4 regions of the Robertmurraya sp. DFI.2.37 genome follow, and region 2 is predicted to be linked to each of the others. Evidence: riboswitches for the same ligand, from Rfam matches in the RefSeq annotation. Region 2 holds a riboswitch; each other region holds the start of a gene.
What was found. A riboswitch is a leader RNA that binds a small molecule or an ion and turns the genes downstream of it on or off. The one in region 2 is predicted to bind S-adenosylmethionine.
Positions count from the first base shown of each region.

Region 1: linked by a shared signal. The riboswitch ahead of metK (methionine adenosyltransferase) and the one ahead of PZE06_RS02525 (hypothetical protein) in region 2 are both predicted to bind S-adenosylmethionine.
Region 3: linked by a shared signal. The riboswitch ahead of PZE06_RS22515 (methionine ABC transporter ATP-binding protein) and the one ahead of PZE06_RS02525 (hypothetical protein) in region 2 are both predicted to bind S-adenosylmethionine.
Region 4: linked by a shared signal. The riboswitch ahead of PZE06_RS20385 (Fur-regulated basic protein FbpA) and the one ahead of PZE06_RS02525 (hypothetical protein) in region 2 are both predicted to bind S-adenosylmethionine.

Region 1 covers NZ_JARGEJ010000026.1:35,705-41,635, forward strand. Annotated here, with positions in the region: gene PZE06_RS14615 (alpha/beta hydrolase family protein) at 1-658, shown strand, start outside; gene PZE06_RS14620 (DUF2584 domain-containing protein) at 729-971, shown strand; gene pckA (phosphoenolpyruvate carboxykinase (ATP)) at 1,206-2,792, opposite strand; gene PZE06_RS14630 (thiol-disulfide oxidoreductase DCC family protein) at 3,006-3,389, shown strand; SAM riboswitch class I at 3,489-3,631, shown strand; gene metK (methionine adenosyltransferase) at 4,022-5,224, shown strand; gene PZE06_RS14640 (hypothetical protein) at 5,331-5,816, opposite strand.
Region 2 covers NZ_JARGEJ010000003.1:30,067-35,997, forward strand. Annotated here, with positions in the region: gene PZE06_RS02500 (DUF3896 family protein) at 112-315, shown strand; gene PZE06_RS02505 (NAD(P)H-dependent flavin oxidoreductase) at 403-1,380, opposite strand; gene PZE06_RS02510 (MBL fold metallo-hydrolase) at 1,400-2,227, opposite strand; gene PZE06_RS02515 (hypothetical protein) at 2,775-2,969, opposite strand; gene PZE06_RS02520 (hypothetical protein) at 3,286-3,462, opposite strand; gene PZE06_RS02525 (hypothetical protein) at 3,624-3,884, opposite strand; SAM riboswitch class I at 3,952-4,056, opposite strand; gene PZE06_RS02530 (M14 family metallopeptidase) at 4,218-5,249, shown strand; gene fdhD (formate dehydrogenase accessory sulfurtransferase FdhD) at 5,265-5,931, opposite strand, start outside.
Region 3 covers NZ_JARGEJ010000069.1:5,197-11,127, reverse strand. Annotated here, with positions in the region: gene PZE06_RS22520 (O-acetylhomoserine aminocarboxypropyltransferase/cysteine synthase family protein) at 1-768, shown strand, start outside; SAM riboswitch class I at 1,202-1,305, shown strand; gene PZE06_RS22515 (methionine ABC transporter ATP-binding protein) at 1,518-2,546, shown strand; gene PZE06_RS22510 (methionine ABC transporter permease) at 2,536-3,204, shown strand; gene PZE06_RS22505 (MetQ/NlpA family ABC transporter substrate-binding protein) at 3,216-4,079, shown strand; gene PZE06_RS22500 (YuzK family famiily protein) at 4,724-4,909, shown strand; gene sufC (Fe-S cluster assembly ATPase SufC) at 5,747-5,931, shown strand, end outside.
Region 4 covers NZ_JARGEJ010000053.1:16-5,946, reverse strand. Annotated here, with positions in the region: gene PZE06_RS20395 (MATE family efflux transporter) at 1-603, opposite strand, end outside; gene PZE06_RS20390 (VanW family protein) at 799-1,665, shown strand; gene PZE06_RS20385 (Fur-regulated basic protein FbpA) at 1,681-1,824, opposite strand; SAM riboswitch class I at 1,910-2,017, opposite strand; gene thiT (energy-coupled thiamine transporter ThiT) at 2,081-2,650, opposite strand; TPP riboswitch at 2,708-2,806, opposite strand; gene PZE06_RS20375 (TolB family protein) at 2,930-4,162, shown strand; gene PZE06_RS20370 (alanyl-tRNA editing protein) at 4,235-5,443, opposite strand; gene PZE06_RS20365 (hypothetical protein) at 5,572-5,745, shown strand.

The sequences.
Region 1 (5,931 bases), on a different contig from region 2:
AGATGGAGGTCGGTACGGAGGATTCCTCTATTTGCGCGGAGGAATTAAAAATGTTGGAAAGGTTCGTCCAAGCAGGATCGTCCAATTTGCAGTAGAGGGATTTATCGTTTTTGCCCCTTTCTATAGAGGGAATCAGGGGGGAGAAGGGAATGAGGATTTTGCTGGAGATGATCGCAAGGACGCTTTCTCCGCATTTAAATTACTTCAGGCTCACCCAAGAGTGGACAAGATCCATGTATTTGGCTTTTCTAGAGGAGGAGTGATGGCACTTTTCACCGGAATCACTTTTCCAAATGTGGCTTCTGTAGTTACTTGGGGCGGGGTAAGTGATATGTTTCTTACTTACGTGGAAAGAAAAGATCTGCGAAGAATGATGAAAAGAGTGATTGGAGGGACACCGAGTAAATATCCTGAACGCTATCAATATCGAACGCCATTATTACAATTGGAAAGCTTGGAAGCCCCAATTCTCATTATCCATGGGGTCAAGGATAAAAATGTGTCCGTCGAACATGCTTATCGACTTGAAAAAAAGTTAAAAGCACTAAATAAAAGGGTGGAAAGTTGGTATTTTACTGAATACACCCATTATTTCCCTCCGCTAGTTAATCGCCAAATTGTTGGAGATTTGACGAAATGGATGAAAAAGCAAGAGTGAAAATGGTAAGATAAAAATATATAGGAGTCTTTGTAAGAAAGAAGTTCTACATGGCAAAGGAGAGAGAACGATGGGTATGCCTTTGGAATTAAATACAATGATTGTGACGAAAGGAAATGAAACGCGTGTAAGGGAGAATCTTTTTACGCTGGTAAAGGAAGGGTTTCGACTATATCCAATAGAAATTCCGATTGAAGTGAGAAGAACGATTGATGGTGATTTAATTGGCATTGCTAAAATTAAAAAAGTGGAATGGGAGAAGAATGAAACGACATTGCACTATCAATTGATTGCTTTGAATTCTACAAATTAAAAATCGCTTTTTGGGTTTCCGGAATTGTAGGGTGAAATTCCGGAATTAATGCAATTTTTCCGGGAATACATCCGTTTTTTCCGGAATTAAGCAGAAAAATTCCGGAATTAATCACGATTTTTCCGGAATCCACCTTCGTCTAAGTAGTATGCACGATTTTTGTTTGTAGTTATTACAGTTGTTAAAAAAAGCTCCTCTGTAAGAGAAGCTTTTAGGTCACAAAATGAGCAGTGATTAAGAAAGTGGCCCGCCTTGTTCACGAATAGATGCGGGTACATCTGTGAATTTCTCGAAGTTTTTCTTGAATTTTTTTGCTAATTCCTTCGCTTTGTTTTCATAAGCAGTTTGATCAGCCCATGTTTTATGTGGCAGCAATACTTCATCTGGTACGCCAGGAACGTGGAGGGGGATATTTAAGCCAAAGAAATGGTCTTTTACCGTTTCGACATTGTTTAACTCCCCTTCAAGGGCCGCGTGGACCATTGCCCTTGTATAGCTTAGCTTCATGCGGCTGCCCACACCATATTCTCCCCCAGTCCAGCCTGTGTTAACAAGATATACTTGAGCGTTATGCTCATCGATTTTTTCTCCGAGCATTTCTGCATAACGAGTCGCTGGCAATGGAAGAAATGGCGAACCAAAGCAGGTAGAGAACGTCGCTTCAGGAGAGGTAACTCCCCGTTCTGTTCCAGCCAATTTAGAAGTATAGCCACTTAGAAAATGATACATTGCTTGTTCTTTTGTTAATTTTGCGATTGGTGGAAGTACACCAAATGCATCAGCAGTTAAAAAGACGATAGCATTTGGATGACCGGCGATGCTCGGATCGACAATATTGTCAATAGCCTGAATAGGATAAGCCGCACGGGTATTTTCCGTTAATGAGCCATCATCATAGTCAGCAACTCGAGTTTCTGGATTAAGAATGACATTTTCTAACACTGAACCGAATCGAATGGCTTCGAAAATTTGCGGTTCTTTCTTATAGGAAAGATTAATGCATTTTGCATAACACCCACCTTCAATGTTAAAAACGCCATTTGCTGACCAGCCGTGTTCATCATCTCCAATAAGCCGGCGATGCGGATCAGCAGATAATGTTGTTTTACCCGTACCAGAGAGGCCAAAAAATAAGGCGACGTCTCCTTCTTGCCCCACATTGGCAGAACAATGCATGGGTAAAATGCCGTTTTCAGGAAGTAAGTAATTCATAATGGAAAAGATCGACTTTTTGATTTCACCTGCATATTCTGTTCCACCAATTAATACAGTTTTACGCTCAAATGATATAATAATAAAGGTTTCAGACTTTGTTCCGTCAACAGTCGGATCGGCTTTGAAATCTGGAGCAGAAATGACAGTGAATTGAGCCTGATGGTTGTCTAGTTCATCTTTCGTTGGTCGAATAAATAATTGATGGGCAAATAGATTATGCCAAGCATATTCATTAATTACTTGAATCGGAAGCTGTGAATTTTTATCGGCACCAGCAAAGCCTTTAAAAACAAATACTTCATCTTTCTTTTTTAAGTAATTAAGCACCTTTGTGTAAAGGGAGTCAAACGTATCTTCGGAAATCGCCTGGTTGATCGGGCCCCAGTCAATTTTATCTTTTGAAGAACGTTCTTCCACGATGTATTTATCTTTAGGGGAACGTCCAGTATAGGTTCCAGTAGTAGCACATATTGCTCCAGTAGAGGTAAGAACTCCTTCATTTCGTCGCAAAACTTTTTCGACTAATTGGGGAACAGATAGCTGGATATGAACATTATTTTGTTGTAGCAATTCATTTAGTTCATTAGTAAGGCTAACTGAATTCATTTGATGAATACCTTCTTTCAATATAGTTTAAAAATGTATTTCTCGAAAGCGATATCATAATACGATTAGTATAACACATTTATCTCATTAGTCTATACTAATTCGTGGAAAATGCCACTGAATATCCAAAAAGTTTCAATGGTTAAGGAAAATTACTAGAGTTCTTTTAGCAATACGATGATCATAATATATTCATTCTTTAACAGGAAGGGAATGGGAAAGTTGGAAATTGTGGCATTATATGATGGAAATTGTGCGTTATGCTTGAGAACAAAGACTATATTACAAAAAATAGATTTATTTAAAAAAGTTACTTGGCTTTCTTTACAAGAGTTTGAGGAAGTTCAAAAGGATGCTAGATTTACAGCAAAGGAATTAAGAAGTGAGCTTCATATTCTTCTTCCAAATCAACGGGTGCTTAAGGGATATAAAGCTGTAAGAAGAATTTTGCTCATTAGCCCTTATACATTTATCTTTGCAAGTATATTATATTTGCCTTTTCTGCATTTCATAGGAGATCCTATTTACAGGTGGATTGCCCGAAATCGGCATTTATTTTTCAAGCAAAAATGTGATGATGGAAGTTGCTCCTTATAGTGAATCTTTCGCCATGAAAATGAAAAAATTAAAAGAATTATTCCATAGCTGTTGACACATATGCACTCGTTCGTTATGATCTACACTTGAACGGATACTCTCTTATCCCGAGTAGGTGGAGGGACAGGCCCTATGAAACCCAGCAACCGGTTATTAAGTTCAAGATTCTGTTGGAATCCTTGAAAGCTTTGATAGCAATGGTGCTAACCTGAAGCAAGGATAAAGTCCTTGAACGATAAGAGTGAAAGGCGAGAATTGTTTACATACTCCTTTCCTCTTCTTAGGAAAGGTTTTTTTGTGTTTAGTGCAAGTGGTTTATCATCTAACAAAACTAAGAGTTCTTTAAGTTTGCCGGTGATGGGCAGCAAGGAGAGCTCCTTAGAAAGATAAGCTGCATTAGATTTGTGGTGAAGGCACCTTGTACTTTTCAATATTGTAAACAATTGAATGAGTTTCAAGATGGCAGAACGATTATTTGTTCTCAACATAATATGAAATGAGTTCTTCAACCCTTTTTATGAATTCTTGAAAATCATCATAAAAACTCCATGTTTATTTCATACTACATAGGGAATGAGTTCCGTATCAGCGTGGGGGAAAGCCCTCGTACTTATAGATGAGGAGGAAGTCAGATGTCAAGAAACGCGCGTTTGTTTACTTCTGAGTCAGTTACTGAAGGTCACCCAGATAAAATTTGTGACCAAATTTCTGACGCAATATTGGATGCGATCTTAGCAAAAGATGCTAATGCTCGTGTTGCTGCTGAAACTTCTGTCAATACAGGACTTGTTTTAGTGGCAGGAGAAATTACTACTTCTACATATGTAGATATTCCAAAGATTGTCCGTGAAACGATCAAAGAGATTGGATATAATCGAGCCAAATACGGATTCGATTCTGAAACTTGTGCAGTATTAACTTCGATTGATGAACAATCCCCCGATATTGCTATGGGTGTTGATCAAGCTTTGGAAGCACGTGAAGGCAGTATGACGGATGAAGAAATTGAAGCAATTGGTGCAGGTGACCAAGGATTAATGTTTGGGTTTGCTTGTAATGAAACAAAGGAACTTATGCCGCTTCCGATTTCACTTGCGCATAAATTATCTCGCCGTCTAACAGAAGTTCGGAAAGAAGAGATTCTTCCTTATCTTCGACCGGATGGAAAAACACAAGTGACCGTTGAATATGATAAAAACAACAAGCCGGTCCGCATTGATACCATTGTCATTTCAACACAGCATCACCCTGAAATTACCCTTGAACAAATTCAGCGCAATATTAAAGAGCATGTGATCAGTCCGGTTGTTCCTAGTGAATTAATTGATGAGAATACAAAGTATTTTATCAATCCTACTGGACGATTTGTCATCGGGGGTCCTCAAGGGGATGCAGGCTTAACAGGTCGTAAAATTATTGTAGATACTTATGGTGGTTATGCTCGTCATGGCGGCGGTGCATTCTCTGGTAAAGATCCGACAAAAGTGGATCGCTCTGCAGCCTATGCTGCCCGTTACGTAGCGAAAAATATCGTTGCTGCGGGGCTAGCTGATAAGGTAGAAGTACAGCTAGCTTATGCGATTGGTGTCGCACAACCAGTGTCTATCGCTGTCGATACATTTGGAACAGGGAAAGTAGACGAAAATATTTTAGTCGAAGTAGTTCGCCATAACTTCGATTTACGTCCTGCTGGCATCATTAAGATGTTGGATTTACGCCGTCCGATTTACAAGCAAACAGCTGCTTACGGGCATTTTGGTCGTACAGACATCGACCTTCCGTGGGAGCGTACGGATAAAGCTGATGCTTTGCGTGAGCAGGCATTAAAGGGTTAAAAAGAGGGGGCAGAATTCTCTTTAGTTCCTATCAGACTGCAGACAAACTCGATATTCAAGATTGTCTGCAGTTTTATTATCACTCTGTCAAAGTTTAAAGCTGATATTACTCAATATAGTCAATTAATTTTGCAGGAACCTGTTCAAAAATATAAAGTTCAGGCTTATTAAAAGGTTTGTGCTTTAAATAGTCAGACAGAGTCATCATACTTTTCCAATACTGTTTCATTAACTCCTCCTTTGATGGTAATCCCTCAACAAGGGCCCCGTTACCCCCATCATATTTATCCTCAAGATAAGCAAATAATTCGCTTGATATATCGAAGTTAAAAACTAAGATCTTATCACTAAACATAGGAAAACGATAATACGGTTTTTCATATGGCTCCAAATCTGCACCGAAGGCTACTTTAAAATCAATCCATTTTGGTAAATTCGTTGGTCTGCAACGCTCCGTTAATTCTGGAAAGAAATTAGCACCCCTTGAATACCATCTTGTTGCGGTTCGATGCGTTAATCCTTCTTTTAAAACCTTTTCCGAACTTATATTTTCTCCGAACTCATTTTGAATAGTCATATGATATAAATACAATCAAGCTCCTCCTTTTTTAAGCAAATCTTACCCGGTAGTTGACCAAGTAGTTTTGTTTACAGCGTGAATCTACATAATCTAAGTGTATCATTGTTTCCATATTTTGTATTGGATT
Region 2 (5,931 bases):
AGTAAAAATGTTTCACAAATTGTTAATACTTATTGTGATTGCTATCGATAGAATATCTATATACTAGATATAGAAAGCGCTTACTTCGTACTATGTCTTAAAGGGGTGTTTATGGTGAACTATCAGGAAATCAAACAAACATTGGTAGAAAAGAAGCATCACCTAGAGGATAAATTAAAGGATCCAAATTTACTAAGCGAACAAAAAGTTGAAATTCAAAATGCGATTGATAATTATGACTATATCATTGAATTAACTGAAATGAACCACTATAAACGAGGGACCCTCATTGAAGGGACGAGCAATAACGAATAATAGCTTAACTCGAAAAGTCTATAAATAACCACAAGAGGATTTGGACCTTCTCTAAAACTTGAGAGCTTGCGCAAGCAAGCTCTCTTTTTATTGCGCAAAATGATGACTCGACTTCCATAACTTCTCTTTTGCCATAACATACTCATTATGCAACTTCTCTATGAATTGAGCAGCAGTCGAAATTTCTTTAACCGCTCCAATCCCTTGACCACTTCCCCAAATATCTTTCCATGCCTTTGTCTTCGCATCACCAGCAAAATTCATTTTCGAGGGATCACTTTCCGGCAATGCATCTGGGTCCAAACCTGCCGCGCGAATCGAAGGAGCCAAATAATTGCCATGGACTCCTGTAAAGAGATTGCTGTAAACAATATCATCTGAATTACAGTCAACAATTGCCTGCTTATATTCTTCCGCTGCCCTCGCTTCTTTTGTTGCAATAAACGGCGAACCAATATAGGCAAAATCTGCACCCATCGCTTGAGCAGCAAGGATAGCGCTTCCATTAGCGATTGAGCCGGCTAATGCGAGAGGTCCCTCATACCATTCCCGAATCTCTTGTACTAATGCAAATGGACTTTTACTTCCTGCATGGCCGCCAGCACCAGCAGCTACTGCGATTAACCCATCAGCGCCTTTATCAATGGCTTTCCGGGCAAAATGATTATTAATAACATCATGAAAAACGATCCCACCATAGCTATGTGCAGCAACATTCACCTCTTCTCTTGCCCCAAGCGATGTAATAATAATGGGAACTTTATACTTCACACAAAGCTCCATGTCCTGTTCAAGACGACTATTGGATTTGTGCACAATTTGATTAATCGCAAACGGAGCTGCAGGCTTCTCTGGATGCTTCACATTATAAGCAGCCAGTTCCTCAGTAATTTCTGCAAGCCATTCGTCTAATTGGGATGCAGGTCGTGCATTGAGGGCAGGCATTGCACCGACAATTCCCGCCTTACATTGTTCGATTACAAGTTTCGGATTACTAATAATAAAAAGAGGTGAACCGATGACCGGAATACGCAAATTTCGAAGAATCGATGGAATCATAGACATTTTTCTCCCTCCAAAATATTTACTCCCATTTTTCTAAAGCATTTTCTCGTAAAATAGAACGGATGATATGAATGGAATCCCATTCTCCTGAAGAAAAAAAGGTAATTGGATATTTCTTGCTAAATAGCTCCGCTTGTATCTCAAATTCTGTTAACCCTTGTTTTCGTAAAGCTAACGTTTTGCCCTGTAACTCTTGCAAATAATGAAGTTTCTTTGTCAGCGCCCTGCGCCCATCTTTGACAAAACCTGCATGGCAGCAAAACATTTCATCAAAATCATATGTCAATACCGTTTCAATAGATTGAATCATAAGGGGAATGTTTTCTTCACGTAAAACAAGTTTTGTTTTCACAGTCACATATAAATCACCCGAAAATAATTGACCTGTTTCCCGATTTAAAAAAGACAGATGATCGCTCGTATGGCCAGGAGTGGCAATCACATCCCAAGTTGCAGTCCGAGATGAAAAAGTTTTAGACAATGGATGTGCATCATAGGGCTTTCTTTTTCCCCAAAAAAACTTGCGATACTTAGGATAATCTGCTTTTTTTGCACATTGTTCAATCGTCATCTCATTTTGATAGATTGGAAGCTTAAATGTCCTTTGTAAATAGGCTGCACCCCCTGTATGATCCTCGTGATAATGTGTGATTACAACTTGTTCAAGAGTAGATTCAGCAAAAAAAGGGATAAATTCATTGAGTAAAACTTGCGCACCTGTATCAATAAGAACTCCATCTAGTTCAAAACAATAAACATTCAAATGAACATTATGAAAAGAAACAAGTCCTTCGATATAACGGACATTACTCTTCTCACCCTTAACGGACCGTTTTTTTACAAGCAAATAACCACCACACCTTCAACTGTACCTACATGTAAGATAACACAAAATGAATGACTATTCATTATAAATTTTCAATTTATTCAAAACACTTTAAATTATATCGATATGCATCAATTGATCATAATTGATTATAGTAAGGATGCTATTGTGAGGAGGCATAAAGAGCGTTGTCTTTCATGATCATCGCAGGTACAAACGATGAAAGCTTTCACTAAACTTCGATACACTAATATCCAACAACAGTTTCTAAGCAATAAAAAAAAGAGCATCTTCATAATGCTCTCAGAGTGAAGACAAAGCTCAAAAATATTAGACGGCAGTTACCTTCAGGCTGATTGAAAACGTTTGTCTTTCGAGGCGCGAAGCCTTGGGAAGAGCGGAGTTACCATAGAAGGTAATGAGCACTGGACAAGGTGAAGCAACAAAGAAAGCGAGCGTTTGTCAACAGCCTGAGAGCATCTTCATAATGCTCTTCTCATTTTGCCCAATAATGAAAGTTCTCACTTTATGGATGAATAATCTAATTCTTTCATTAGCCATACAGAAGCTAATCTTTAATAAGATGACCTATTTTTTCTTCGATGTATTGAGTCTCTAAAAAGTCAAGCTTTAAAGCTAGATCAAGATAGATTGGACTATTTGGGCCGCTTTTGTGATATAGTTCGTTCTTTTTGGAGCGAAGAACACTTATCTCTTTAAGTAATTCCGTATTTTCAAACGGAACTAAATTCTGCTCTTTCATCTAAACTACACCCCGCTGAAAATTTAAATGCTTGCTTTAATAAATAGAAAAAACTGTTAAAATTTCGTTTTCCTAACTATCAAAGCATCACTGATAGTAACACAGTCCAACTAGCATGTAAATAATCAACTAATGGGTCAAAAAACTGAAAATAATTTCGAAATACTATATTATCGTCTATGAAACCTTCATATATATAGAAATGATATAAAATGTCTCTCTACTCACCGCAAAATATTCGTTATATTATAATAGCATTTCGACAAAAAATAAAAAAATTGTCAAATTACTGAACATTAAGTTAGTTAAAGCTTTTCTATTTTAGATTAACAGGTGTGCAGACTGCATATAATGATTCTACTGATGTAGAAATCTCAACCTTAATAACTTTAAATCCACTACTATTCGGGCCACTATTCTCTCTCTTCATGATCATTTGCTTTTCTTTCATAACTCGTTCCTTCCCTTCACATATTAATAGTACAGAAAGCAAAATAAAGATGAACTCCTCCAATAGAGAAGAGTTACCTTATTTCACACCGAAGATATTATATGCGACGAGTCGAAAAAAGTGATTCAATTCAAAAAGATCAAAAAATCTGATCTAAATAATTTCCATCGCCGTTCAAAATTGTGAGGCCTTGTTTTTGTAGTTCATTCCATATTTTTCGATCTAATGCATATGGCTCTTTTTTTTTGCAAAACTTTAATTTCATTCTCAGAAAGTTCCAGTTCATAATCATTGATGCCATTTCTCGCAGTCCAAAGATAATTCTCCAATTTCATGATCATGACCTTATAAGAATCATCCCATTCCAGCAATTGACGCTCAATTGTTTTCGATACATGAATTAAAAAATCCTCCTCATTAAAATATTTTGCCATGTAGTTTCTTGCCGCCCCACTAATATTCATACAATCCATCTCCTTTTACGGTCACAAAAAAACTCCTTTTGCATTGGATACAAAAGGAGTTCCTACCGTTTTATCATCCAAAGCCATCTGCTTTGCTGGTTGGAGCACCTTGCATACATACAGGTTGCTGTGACGTCTTAGAGCCAGTTCTCTCGGTCACTCTTGATAACGATTCAATTACTCTTATTATAGACAGAATAATTCACGAATTTCAATTATTTCTTCATTTATTTTTGTTTGAAATATATTCAATTGCAATGAAATATTTCTGTTCGAAGCGCTTAATCAAAAATTGCTACATGAAAATGTCATGCTTAAAGCAGAATAAAGAATATGAATACATTCAAAAAGCTGCTGCAAATAGAATGGCTAGTGATCGTGATTATTTTGTTTATTCCAGCCACCCCTTCTTCCAGCCGCACCCATGACATTAACACGAAAACGGTCTATACGTATGAAGCATTAACTGAAGACTTAAATAAACTTTCGGAGCTCTACCCAGACATGGTTACTTACAAAGCACTTGTCACCACTACTTATGGAAGAAAAGTATGGGCAATTAAATTAGGACATGGCAAACGGAACATTTTAATACATGGTGCTCATCACGCCAGAGAATGGATGACCAGTGCTCTATTAATGAAAATGCTTCATACGTATTTAACAGCATACGAAAGTAATCAAAACATAGATGGTTTTAGTCCAAATATCTTGAATCAAGTATCGATCTGGTTTGTCCCTATGGTGAATCCTGACGGAGTAACGTTGCAACAATTCGGACTCCATGCCTTTCCTACCAATATTCACTGGAGTCTAATAGAAATGAATGAAGGCTCAATTCATTTTATTCGTTGGAAAGCAAATATTCACGGAATTGATCTAAACCGCCAATATCCTGCCAATTGGGAAAATTTAAAAGGAGTTAATAGGAGACCTAACTACCAATTTTACAAGGGTAGAAGACCATTAGAGGCAGATGAAGTAAAAGCACTGGTTGAATTTACCCGTAACATTAAACCAGAAATTGCCGTGTCTTATCATTCATCTGGAAATATGATTTTTTGGGGCTATCATCAATGGGGTCTAACCCATACAACTAACTTTACCGATGATTATTATACAATTGCTGAAAAAGTTGCTGAGATAACAAATTACGAATTAGAGGAGCCCGCTTTTCACCAACAGGGTGGCGGCTTTACCGATTGGTTTGTACAAGAATTTGAAAAACCTGCTTTTACAGTAGAAATCGGCTCTTTAATTGAAGACAGTAGCTTACCGCTTATTGCCTTCCCGTCAATTTGGGAGCGCAATAAAGCCATCGGCCTGTTTCTCGCTGAAAAAGCGCTGCAAAAAACCAAAGAATAGCAACAAAAAGAGCATTTAAATGCTCTTTTTGTTTGGAAAAAATTCCTCTTTGTCAATATAATTAGAAATTAATACTCTCTCTGGAAATGTATAAACATTCAAAGATTGCCCCCTAATAAAGCCAATCGTCGTAATGCCTAACTGCTCCGCTAGCTCTATAGCTAATTCGGTTGGTGCTGACTTGGAAAGAATGATTTCACATCCAATTTTCGCAACCTTTATCAAAATTTCAGAAGAAACTCTGCCACTGAAGACCAAAATTTTATCGCGAATGGTAAGCTTATTTTTCATGCAGTGGCCATAGATTTTATCTAAAGCATTATGGCGGCCAATATCCATTCTCGTTAAAATAAACCCGTTTTGATCACAAAGTGCCGCATTATGAACTCCACCTGTTTGCTGAAAAACTTTCGCAGATTCTTCCATTTTAGCCATAAGGTGAAACACTTTTTCAATTGATAACTTTACTTGAAACTTGTTTACTCTCTTACTTGTTAACGCATCATGAGCAAAAACGAAGCTTTTTCTGCTCGCCCCACAACAAGAATTAATATAGCGTTTATTTTGCAGTTTTTCATAAAAAGGGTTTATTCGTTTTGTTTTAACATGAGCATAGCCTTCATTTTCTTGAATCCACAATTCATCAATATCTTCAAATTTTTTAATTATACCTTCCGAAGCA
Region 3 (5,931 bases), on a different contig from region 2:
ATCATTGATAACACTTTTGCTACCCCTTATCTGTGCAGACCGATTGAGCATGGTGCAGATATTGTTCTCCATTCGGCAACGAAATGGCTTGTTGGAAATGGCACGACTCTGGGAGGAATTATTGTAGATGGAGGGAATTTTGATTGGCACTCTAAGAAGTTCCCTGGTTTTATCGAACCAGATCCAAGCTATCATAATCTTGTCTACAGTGAAGCGCTTGGTCCAGCTGCCTATATTACGAAAGCACGGGTTCAGTTACTAAGAGATATGGGCCCAGCCCTAAGTCCACAAAATGCATTTCAATTTGTTTTAGGACTGGAAACTTTGCATGTGAGAATGAAAGAACATGTCGCCAATACAAAGAAAATTATTGAGTATTTGCGCAACCATCCAGCAGTAACGTGGATTTCTTATCCTGGGGATAAAGAGCATTCAGATCAAGAACTTGTCGCAAAGTACCTGCCGAAAGGGGCTGGTGCAGTCGCAGTGTTCGGAATTGCAGGTGGAAGAAAAGCAGGTGCAAAATTAATTAATCATTTGCAGCTTTGGGCACATGTGGCCAATGTTGGAGATGCAAAAAGTTTAATCATTCATCCAGCAAGCACGACCCATCAACAGCTTGATTCGGCAGGGTTAGAAGCAGCAGGCGTTTCTGAGGATTTAATTCGTCTTTCAGTAGGAATTGAAAATGTAGAGGACTTAATTGAAGATTTGGAACAAGCAATTGAAGCAGCCACAGGTCAAAGCTCTTTAACGACAAATGCGTAAAGTATAAATTGAAAGTAATTGTTAGAAATAAATAGCTATATCGATTGGTTAGCAACCAGTCATGATGATGATTGAAATCGATGGTTTTTATGTGAAGGCTTTACTTATAGGTAAAAAATATACTAAGAGGAAATTGAAGGAAATGTTTCGCCAGGCAAAAAAACACTCTATTTATGATCGAGATTTTCCAAGTCTTTTTTGCAGACTCAATAATTTTGATGTCATCCCATATTCAAAGGAAATTGAGGGTGACTTCGTTTTGGATATAGATACAGAAAGAGTTTACATTCCATCTTACTTAAAGTTCTAACTTTTTTGGCTTAATAAAATTATGTGAATTGGGTTGAAGTGATTCATATTTTCATTGACATGTTAGTTTATCCATGATATGATAACACCCATATTCGACCATGGAATTTAATTTAATAATGTGCTCTTATCAAGAGAGGTGGAGGGATGTGCCCGATGAAGCCCGGCAACCGTCAAGTGATTGAAATGGTGCCAATTCACACAAAGCATTGCTTTGATAGATGAGAGAAAGGACATTTTATAACGCATGCCTTTCTGCTTGTCTGCAGGAAGGCCTTTTTATGTAGTTTGGAGACGAGAATTATTTCCATGTTGAAGCAACATGTTCTTATGAATGAAAAAGGCTTATGAGTGAAAGCTATGAATGGCATAATTGGCATTGCTTGTAAAACTTGGTTATCTCATAAGAATAATAGGATTTAAAAGTAGGTGAATAATATTTGATTTCCATACAAAATGTGAAAAAAGTGTACTCTTCTCTCAAAGGAAAAGTTGTAGCTGTTGATGATGTCAGCATCCATATAAATGCAGGTGAAATCTTTGGTGTAATTGGTTACAGCGGTGCAGGTAAAAGTACACTAATAAGAATGCTTAACGGCTTGGAAATTCCAACGGCAGGCTCTGTCACTGTTGCTGATAAACAAGTGTCGCAAATTAAAGGCCAAGAACTGCGCAAAGCTCGTCAAGAAATCAGTATGATTTTCCAGCATTTTAACTTACTTTGGTCTAGGACAGTTCGTGAGAATATTGCTTTCCCATTGGAAATTGCCGGTATTCCCAAAAACGTCAGACTTAAACGGGTGGATGAACTGATTAAGCTTGTTGGCCTTGAAGGTCGAGAGGATGCCTATCCTTCGCAGCTAAGTGGTGGTCAAAAGCAAAGGGTGGGAATTGCACGGGCATTGGCGAACAATCCTAAAGTGCTGCTTTGTGATGAAGCGACTTCTGCACTCGATCCACAAACAACAGATTCTATTTTAGAGCTTTTGGTCGATATTAATAAACGCTTAGGTTTAACGATTGTTCTTATTACTCATGAAATGCATGTTATTCGCAAGATTTGTCACCGGGTGGCTGTTATGGAAGATGGAAAAGTGGTTGAGACCGGGAAAGTATTAGAAGTATTTAAAAATCCACAGCAAAAAATTACCAAGCGATTTGTATCGCAGGTGACGGAACCAGAAGAAACGAAAGAAACGATTGAGCATTTACTTGAGCGTTACCCTCAAGGTACGGTCATCCAATTAGGGTTTGTTGGAGAATCTGCAGAACAGCCGCTAATTACAAATCTTATTCGTAATTTCGAAGTGACCGTTAATATTTTGCAAGGAAAGATTTCGCAAACGCAAAACGGCTCATATGGCACATTGTTCATCCATATTGACGGAGATGGTTCAGAAATTTCAAAAGCGGTTGATTTTATTAAGTCCCAGCAGGTTGGAGTAGAGGTGATAAAACATGATAAATGAGCTCTTTCCAAATGTGAAATGGGATAAAATGTGGGAAGCAACAGAAGAAACGCTGTATATGACGGGAATTTCAGTAGTCGCAACCTTTATTATCGGTATTATACTAGGTTTATTACTTTTTTTAACAGCCAAGGGGAATATTTGGGAAAATGCTTTTGTGAATAAAATTATAAGTGCGTTTGTTAATGTGTTTAGATCGATTCCTTTTATTATTTTGATTGTTCTCCTTATCCCATTTACGAAGTTCTTACTTGGAACAATGATTGGGGAAAACGCAGCATTACCAGCATTAATTGTTGGAGCGGCACCCTTTTACGCAAGAATGGTTGAAATTGGCTTAAGAGAAATTGATAAAGGAGTTATTGAAGCGGCACGATCGATGGGAGCTAAAACGAGCACGATTATTTGGAAGGTGCTGCTGCCTGAATCAATGCCTGCGCTCGTTTCTGGTATTACGGTGACTGCGATTGCTCTAGTTGGCTATACAGCAATGGCTGGAGTTATCGGAGCTGGTGGACTAGGAAACCTTGCTTACTTAGAAGGATTCCAACGTTCTAGAAGTGATGTTACATTAATGGCAACGATTATTATTTTAATCATTGTATTTATCATCCAATTTATTGGAGATTTCATAACAAATAAATTAGATAAACGATAGGAGTGTTTATTATGAAAAAATGGTTAACTATTGCATCTTTTGCACTAATTTTATTTTTAGCTGCATGCGGGAGCACGAATAATGATACTGCAGATGACGGTAATGCGGATGGAGAAGGATCTGCAACTGAAACTGAAGAAACAACTACGCTTGTTGTGGGAGCATCAAATGTTCCACATGCTGAAATTTTAGAAGAAGCGAAGCCAATGTTAGCTGAAGAAGGAATTGAACTCCAAATCGAAACGTTCCAAGATTATGTTCTTCCTAACCAAGCATTAGCGGGTGGAGACTTAGATGCGAATTATTTCCAACATATTCCTTATTTGAATGCACAAATGGAAGAGCATGGCTATGATTTTGTTAATGCAGGTGGAATCCATATCGAACCTATCGGTGTGTATTCAAAGAAATATGATAGCTTAGATGCTTTACCTGATGAGGCACATATTATTATTAGTAGCTCTGTTCCAGATCATGGTCGTATTTTATCTCTACTTGAAAAAGAGGGTTTAATCACTCTTAAAGAGGGTGTTGAAAAAACAACAGCAACCATTGATGATATTGTCGATAATCCGAAGAACTTACAATTTGATACAGAATATGAAGCTTCACTTCTACCACAAATATATAATAACGATGAAGGTGATGCTGTTCTTATTAATTCTAACTATGCAATCGATGCAGGATTAAATCCAATTGAAGATTCTATCGCAATTGAAGAAAGTGATTCCCCGTATGTGAACGTCATTGCTGTTCGCAGTGGAGATGAAAATAAAGAAGCGATTAAAAAGCTTGTTGAGGTACTTCGTTCAGAAGAGATCCAAAACTTTATTTTAGAAAAATATGAAGGTGCAGTTGTTCCAGTATCTGAATAATTGAGAGAAACCAGTTCCATTTTGGAACTGGTTTTTCATCGTCCACACTCAAGGAAATTGGAAATCTTGCTTGTTGTCGATCGCGTTTAGCGCAAGCAGGAAAACTTAAAAAATATGGATAAATTGGATTTTTCCAACCTACGCTAGCACCCGCAGGTTTAACAGGCAGCGTATGTGCGCCGGTGAGCACGAAGGAGAACTATATAGAAGGCATATTGCAGCAATCATCAGCTTTCCGATTGTTTCGAAGGCTCTTTGCGTTTTTGTTCTTTTGCAGTTGAGCGGGCGCAGCACCTACGTCTAGCAGAGCAGACGCCTCATAATACCAGAGCTTTCTTTTTAGCAGTGATGTGGCAGTTAATTCAATTTGTATTTTAATGGTTATGAAGATGGATCTTGCACTTCTGTTCTCGTTTATTTCCGAGGATACTGGATAAATTGTAAGAAAAGTTAACAAGTTTCGAAGCTTATTCCTGTATATTGCTGCTCAAAGGGAAATATGCTGGATTTTCCATTTTGAGTTAAAACCTGAGTGGTGCTAACATTAAAAATGTAGTAAATCACTTGCCTTAAGTGACAAAACACGAAAGGAAGGATATTATTAGTTATTTTCGTATCTCCCTGAAAAAGGGGGCGAAACCAAAATGATGGTACTTCAGATGAATTATACGAGTGAAATGGAAAAAGCGATGCACGGAGCTCACAACGTATGCTATGCTACCTATTGCCGAAAGCATGAAGTGAGAATGCGGGTTGAAAGACGGCGTGAACAGGAATACATCCAAAGTCAGCGTCTTGTAGCAGATTTAACTAGAAATCAATTAAGATAATTTGTCGCCAGCACGATTTCAATCATTATATAATAAGGAAGAAAAACAAAAAACCAGTGTTTTGGCTACACTGGTTTTTGTCTTATGCATGGGTTACTCCCATTGTTATATGGACAAGCATCTTATTTTGAGCTGATTTGAAGTAAAATAAGGTTAAAGCATCAGGACAAATGGTTTAGGATGATTCAAAAGTTCTACCATAAAGATAACTGGTGTGCATGAAAAGGTCAAAAGACCTTATTAAAAGTTCAGGTGGACAAGTGGAAGCGAAAAGAAGGCAACTTTGTCCACAAAGAGGATTCATGCGGACAAAGAAGGGTGAAAAGAAGGTGATTTTGTCCACAAAGAAGGTGCATGATGACAAAGACGACGAGAGAAAAGAAAGAAATTCTGTCCACATGCTATTCTCACTGCTACACAATACAATTTTAGAGCGGATTTCCTTCAAGATAGGAGCTGCACCTCAATAAAGGTTTTGGTAAAGCACCAAAATTGTCTTCACTCATATGGTGAAGGTTTCCTTACCGTTCTAATTAAAAATGATGTTCATTCTCAATTAAGGCATTAATACATACATGAGATGGTTAAGGAAAAAATATATTGAACAAATTTTTTTAAGAATAGTTTCGCTTAAACCCTTAGTATGAAGACCGTGAAGTGTGTACGTGGGGGCTTGATAGAAATTTTTATGATATATTTTGCTATGTTTTAACACTGCTAAAGAGTTGCTAACACTTTTCATTTGTTATAAGATTGTAATGAGAATAAAATGAGAATCAACGATTGGCCTTGGCCAGCGAGGATAAAATCTTTTTTTTATATTACGGAGGTATTATTATGGCAGGATCTACTTTAACAATTAAAGACCTTCATGTTTCAATTGAGGGTAAAGAGATATTAAAAGGGGTAAACCTTGAAGTGAAGGGTGGAGAAATCCACGCAATCATGGGACCAAACGGGACTGGTAAATCTACTTTATCATCTGCGATTATGGGTCATCCAAAGTACGAAGTAACTCAAGG
Region 4 (5,931 bases), on a different contig from region 2:
CGCCATTATCGTAGCAATCGCCGCACCGTGAATACCGAATCCAAAACCAGAAATTAAAATGGGATCTAAGATCGCATTTAATATAACCGCTAGCAAAACAAATTTTAACGGTGTTTTACTATCTCCTAATGCTCGAAGTACTGTCGCAATAAAGTTATAACCAAGAAGGAACAAGATTCCGATAAAATTGAGTTGCAAATAGATTGTTCCTTCAGCAACCATCTCACCCGGTGTTTGCAACAAGTTTAAAATCCGCTCAGATAAAAGATAACCAACACACCCCAATAAAAGAGCCAATGTTGTTAAGAGAACAACAAAAGCATTTAAGAAGTTTTTTAATCCTGTCGTATTTTCCATACCTTTTTGCTGGGACAGAATAGTCAATGTTGCATTATTTATTCCAATAATGAATGAAAGAACAGTAAAAATAACTGTACTGGCAACTGTTATTGCCCCAAGTGCATTGGCTCCTAATAAATTCCCTACCCACAGACTGTCAATAAATTGATACGACACTTGCAAAAGGTTTGTAAAGATAATCGGAGTAGAAAACCAAAAAAGCTGCTTATAAATATTGCCTTTAGTAAAATCATGAGCATTCATTCGGACACCTTTTCTTTTCGTCTTCTTCCCATTATTTCGGACTTTAAAGAAGAATGCTATTGAAAAGCTCGTGAAAATCAAGAATAATTTCTCCGCAAAATAAAAAAAATAGACTGAGTCAAGGAAAGCTTTTTACGAATACTGCCAAAATGTCATGACGAAAAATGTGAATAAAAGCATTTTAGGAGGAACAACATGCACGTTTCGTGGATTCTCAGTCTACTCTTACTGATCCATCCTCAAAGTGGAATACCACTAAGCATTACAGAAAATAATGATACGATCGCAATAGTGAAACGTCAAGAAGTCATGTTGCCAGTACCGGGTCTCGAACTCGTTGATCCGGTAAAATATGAGCAATTGCTTAAACAAATAGAACAACAAGTTGAAAAGAAAGCAAAAAACGCAACACTTAACGACTCTGGGCATATCATTCCAGAAAAAGTGGGCTACAAATTAAATCGTCATGCATTTACGGAGGCTTTTTTTCAATATTATTTTCATAACCGGTTAACCACATTGGAAGTGCCAAAAATGATGGTTTACCCGAAAGTTGATAGTGAGCTTCTTTCGATTATACGCACTAAACGGTTAGGACAATACATAACATACTTTAATTCAAGAAATAAGGCTCGTTCAAAAAATATCGAATTAGCAGTTGCAGCAATAAATAATCAAGTCGTCTTTCCTGGAGAAGTCTTCTCATTCAATAAAGTGGTCGGAAAACGAACAGTTAAAAAAGGCTATATGAAAGCCCCTGAAATTGTTAAGGGCGAATTAATTGAAGGGATAGGTGGAGGAATTTGTCAAGTCTCCTCCACTCTCTTTAATGCTGTTGATCGTTCTGGCGTTACGATGATCGAACGTTACTCACATAGTAAGCATGTACCCTATGTTCCACCAGGTAGAGATGCTACGGTTAGTTGGTATGGCCCAGATTTTTCCTTTAAAAACGAATATAATCAACCTATTTTGATTCGGGCGAAAGTTGTTGGCGGTATGGTGATTGTGTTTGTGTACTCATCGGAAGATATTAATTATAAACCACGAAAAATTACTTAAATAACTCCAAGTAACTTAATTATCATTTCCTTTATTTTGCATCATTTTTTTCAATTCCTGTTCCAAATCAACAATAGGTAATTCAAATAGCTGCTTATCATTGATCTTATAGATTCCAAATTCAATCAACCTTTCAATGAGCAGATCTCTTTCATTCATTATACATTCCTCCTTGCGAGCGAAAAAAAACCTCTTCTTATCATGATCCAATCAAGTAAGAAGAGGTTTTTACCTTTAAGCGCTCATCTTATCTTTCAAGCTCAATGCTTGTTGGAATTGGCACAGTTCTCTTGAAATGAGTCTGTTGCCGAGGTTTCTTAGGGCCAAATCCCTCCACCTCTCTGGATAAGTTCGAAATTAATCATATTAAATTTATAGGACTACTATAAAACAGTTCAATCATTCTGTCAATCAACTAATTGGCACGAACTTTGATAAGTCTAGGGGCATTACTTAATAACGCAAGTAAAACTACCGCACACAAAATGGCTGAACCTAACATCGCACCTCCATTAACGACGAGCGAGTATATAACCGGAGACATATTTTCTGGTGCATAGCTCCCCCAAAAGATAATACCCGCTAAGAAATGCCAAAAATACCGGGCAATACTTCCTACAAAAATGGCGATCATAACCCAGCTAAGAGCCTTCTTTTTATCCCCTTTTTGGAATTCAGCTTGGATTGGTTTAATGAAAAAGCCAGCGAAACCTATAAAAGCAAAGGCCACAAAATACTCAATTAAAAATTGAATAGGCGTTAAGAAATAAGCATCACCGACTGCAAACTGTAATAGTCCCCAAATAAATCCCGCAAGAAAACTTACTTTAAAGCCCCAGCGAAAAGCTAAAATAAAAATAGGTACCATTGCGAAAGAAATTGATATCCACGGACCGAGGTCAATAGATGGAAGCAAGTCTAAAATTAAGGCAAATGCAGCAAAAAAAGACGCCTCAATTAAAGCCAATAAACTTAATTTTTTCATAAAAAATCCCCCTTTTTTCTAAACGAAAACACAAGGGAGAACATGATAAGATCATATCTAAATAATCTTCCACATCCCTGCGCTAGCATTAACTAACAGGTTCAAAGGGTCAGAACTAACGTTCACTCTCAGCTATAAGCTCCCCTTGTGGTTTCCGTTATAAATTGTCTCACACAGTATACCGTAATTCTCCCTATTTGTGTAGTAGTTACTTTAAATCAGAATAATATTTCAGTAAATATCGGAAATTAATAAGGACACAAACTTGTGAGGTGTACGATGAAAAAAATGTCCTTTATTACTGTTTTTATCCTTGCTCTATCATTAACGAATTTGGCAAATGCAGCCCATCTAAAGGATATGAAAGCAGCCTTTATTAGGGATGGAAATCTGTGGATCTTAGTGAATCAGCAGGAAAAGCAAATTACACATTCAGGAAAAATTTATCAGCCGCAATGGTCCCATGATGGAAAGTGGATTCTTTATCAAAAAGAAGCGAATACTGAAAATAAAAATGAGAAAATACACCATGAAATATGGGTGTACAATATAGAAACTGAAGAGAAAAAGAAAATATTTCATAACGGTTACGCGCCACAATGGGCACCTCACAACAATTGGGTAGCATTCATACATAATCAAATTTTAAATATTTCAAATTTAACGGAGTTTCACAATCTTGCATTAGGGGTTTCAAGCTTTCAATGGCTTCCTACTGGACAGGGTTTTCTTCTTGCTTCCCCTGCTTACTTAAAACCAGACGGCTGGACATGTCCCATTCTTTATAAAAAGCAGTTACCAAATCATTTATCAGAGGCTAATGTTTTTGGTAATGTAAAAGAATTTTTTGTCGTACCACAAAAATTAAAAATTGATAATAAATATGTTATGTCAAATAGAGTTGACTTTCTTAGCTTCTCACCGAGTGGGAAATGGCTTTCGCTCATCATTTCACCAACAGCTTCTTTAGCAATGGACAGTAATATGCTTTGTGGATTATCGAGCGATGGTAAGTCATTTGAAATTGTAAATGAAGTGGTTTATGAAGTAGGCTCCCCAAAATGGGCACCTGCAAAAGATATATTGGCATATATTGGCGGTGGAAGGATTGTTTTTGGATTTAGAGGAAAGGACTTACTGTTAAAAGAGTTTGCTGTTTCATCGCTAACACCAGCAAATTTTGCTGAACTTAATTTTACATGGGTGGATGACCAATTATTAATAACCTCTCGAGTAGAAGCAAAAGACTGGTCCGATGAATTCTCCGAGCATCCATTGCCTTCTCTATATTCAGTCACGCTCAATAATGAAAAGCAAGTTAAAATAACGGAACCTGCAAACGGGCTCGGAGACTATGATCCTCATTATTTAAAAGCGATTGATAAGTTAATCTGGTATCGCGGTACCTCTATTAACGATCATAATCGCAATCTTTGGATCGCTGATACTGATGGTTCAAACGGAAAGATTTTATTAAAAAACATTGATGAAATTAAGTTTTTTGAGAGCTAGCCATTTTTAAGATGATTCGATCCACTTCTCTACTTCTGTTTCGAGTAGAGAAGTGGATCCCAATAAAAGATTTCAAACATTAGTGCGTATGAGCAGATTTTGTAACCTGCTCAAGATTTCTCCCCCACTCATTTTCAGTTCACCGCCGCCTTGAACTGTCGATTCAGTTCCACCACCTTTCCCGTTAATAAGCGGGAGAATCTCATTGGCGAGTGTTCTCATATTTATGTTCGCTTCCTTATCACGTGAAAACACGAACTGGATTTTATCCAGATTCTCAGTTATGAAAAACACATTAACACCTTGACCATGTTCAATCATTATGCGAGCAAGTCTTTGAAGCTGTTGAACCGATCGATTTGTAAAAACTTGTGCTATCACTTTTTCTCCAGCCCAGTCGTTCATGGACTTCATTAATTGCTCAGCTTCCAACTGCACACATTTTTCTTGTAAATCCGAGATCATTTTGGCCTGCGATTTGTTTATATCAAGAAGTTTTTCAGTAGCGCTAGGCAATTGTTTTTCAGAAGCGCTTAGTAATTGGCTTAATTCTTTCAAAATAGAATGCTTCTGCTGAAAATGAGTTATTATTCTATCTCCACATATAAAATGGACTCGGATTTTATTTCTCTGTCTCTCCCAATCAACAATCTTAATCATCCCAACTTCTCCTGTAGACGATGGATGTGTTCCACCACATCCGTTGTAATCGTAATCGGGAATGATTACAAGCCGAATATTCTCTGTTACAGACAATTCTTTTCTTAACTTATATTGTGCTGCTTCAGTTTGAGATACCCATTTTGCTTCGATCGGACGATTTTCGAGGACGATCCTGTTGGCTCTCTTCTCTGCTTCTAGAAAAAGTTCTTCTGATATTTGCCCACGATCAAGGTCAATTGTTGACACTTCTTTACCGAGATGAAAACTCACCGTATGAATCTGAAATAATTCTTCAAAAGCGGCTGTCAAAATATGCTGTCCAGCATGCTGCTGCATATGATCAAACCTTCTTTGCCAATCAATCTCCCCATTAACTTTCTCTATACTTGCTAATTTTTCTTCTACATAATGGCGTACTTCACCATCTACTTCCTCTACTTTAAAAACCTTATTCCCGTTAAGAGTTCCTGTATCAAAAGGTTGTCCTCCACCAGTCGGGTAAAAAGCAGTAGCTTCTAATACAACATACCAATCACCATTTTCATCTTGTTTTTGCCCTCTCCCCTTCGCAACAAACTCTTTTATGTATGCATTTTTATAAAATAATTTTTCCGTCATTTTCACATTTCCTCTCAAGCTCTTTTTTCTCCATTATGAAATAATTTTAACTAAAAATACAGAAACTTGAATAAATAATTTTTACTAGGTGAAGATATAGATAATCATAGCAGAAAGGAGGTCATAGTATGGAAGTTACAATGAGTTCTGCAGAAGTACTGGAAGAGATCAAACGCTTAAACTCAAGCGGCTCGAATATGAGCAAAAAGTTTGTTAAAAAAGCAAACCCAAATCTTATGAGAAGTGCTCTTCATTATTTTCCCGATTGGGACAGTGCAATTGAACGAAGTATTTCTAGTTAAAATCGTTTTGTAACATTACATAGTCTATGGCCATTTTAAACCTTTAGCGAAAAGACAACACGAGAACGTGTTGTCTCAGTTTGTCGACAAAAGGGGTTCGGAATGGTCACATTCCGAACCCCTTTTAATGATTTTCTTAAGTTTTTCCCTATTTTGAGGTATTTTGACCTCTTCTTAATCTCATCT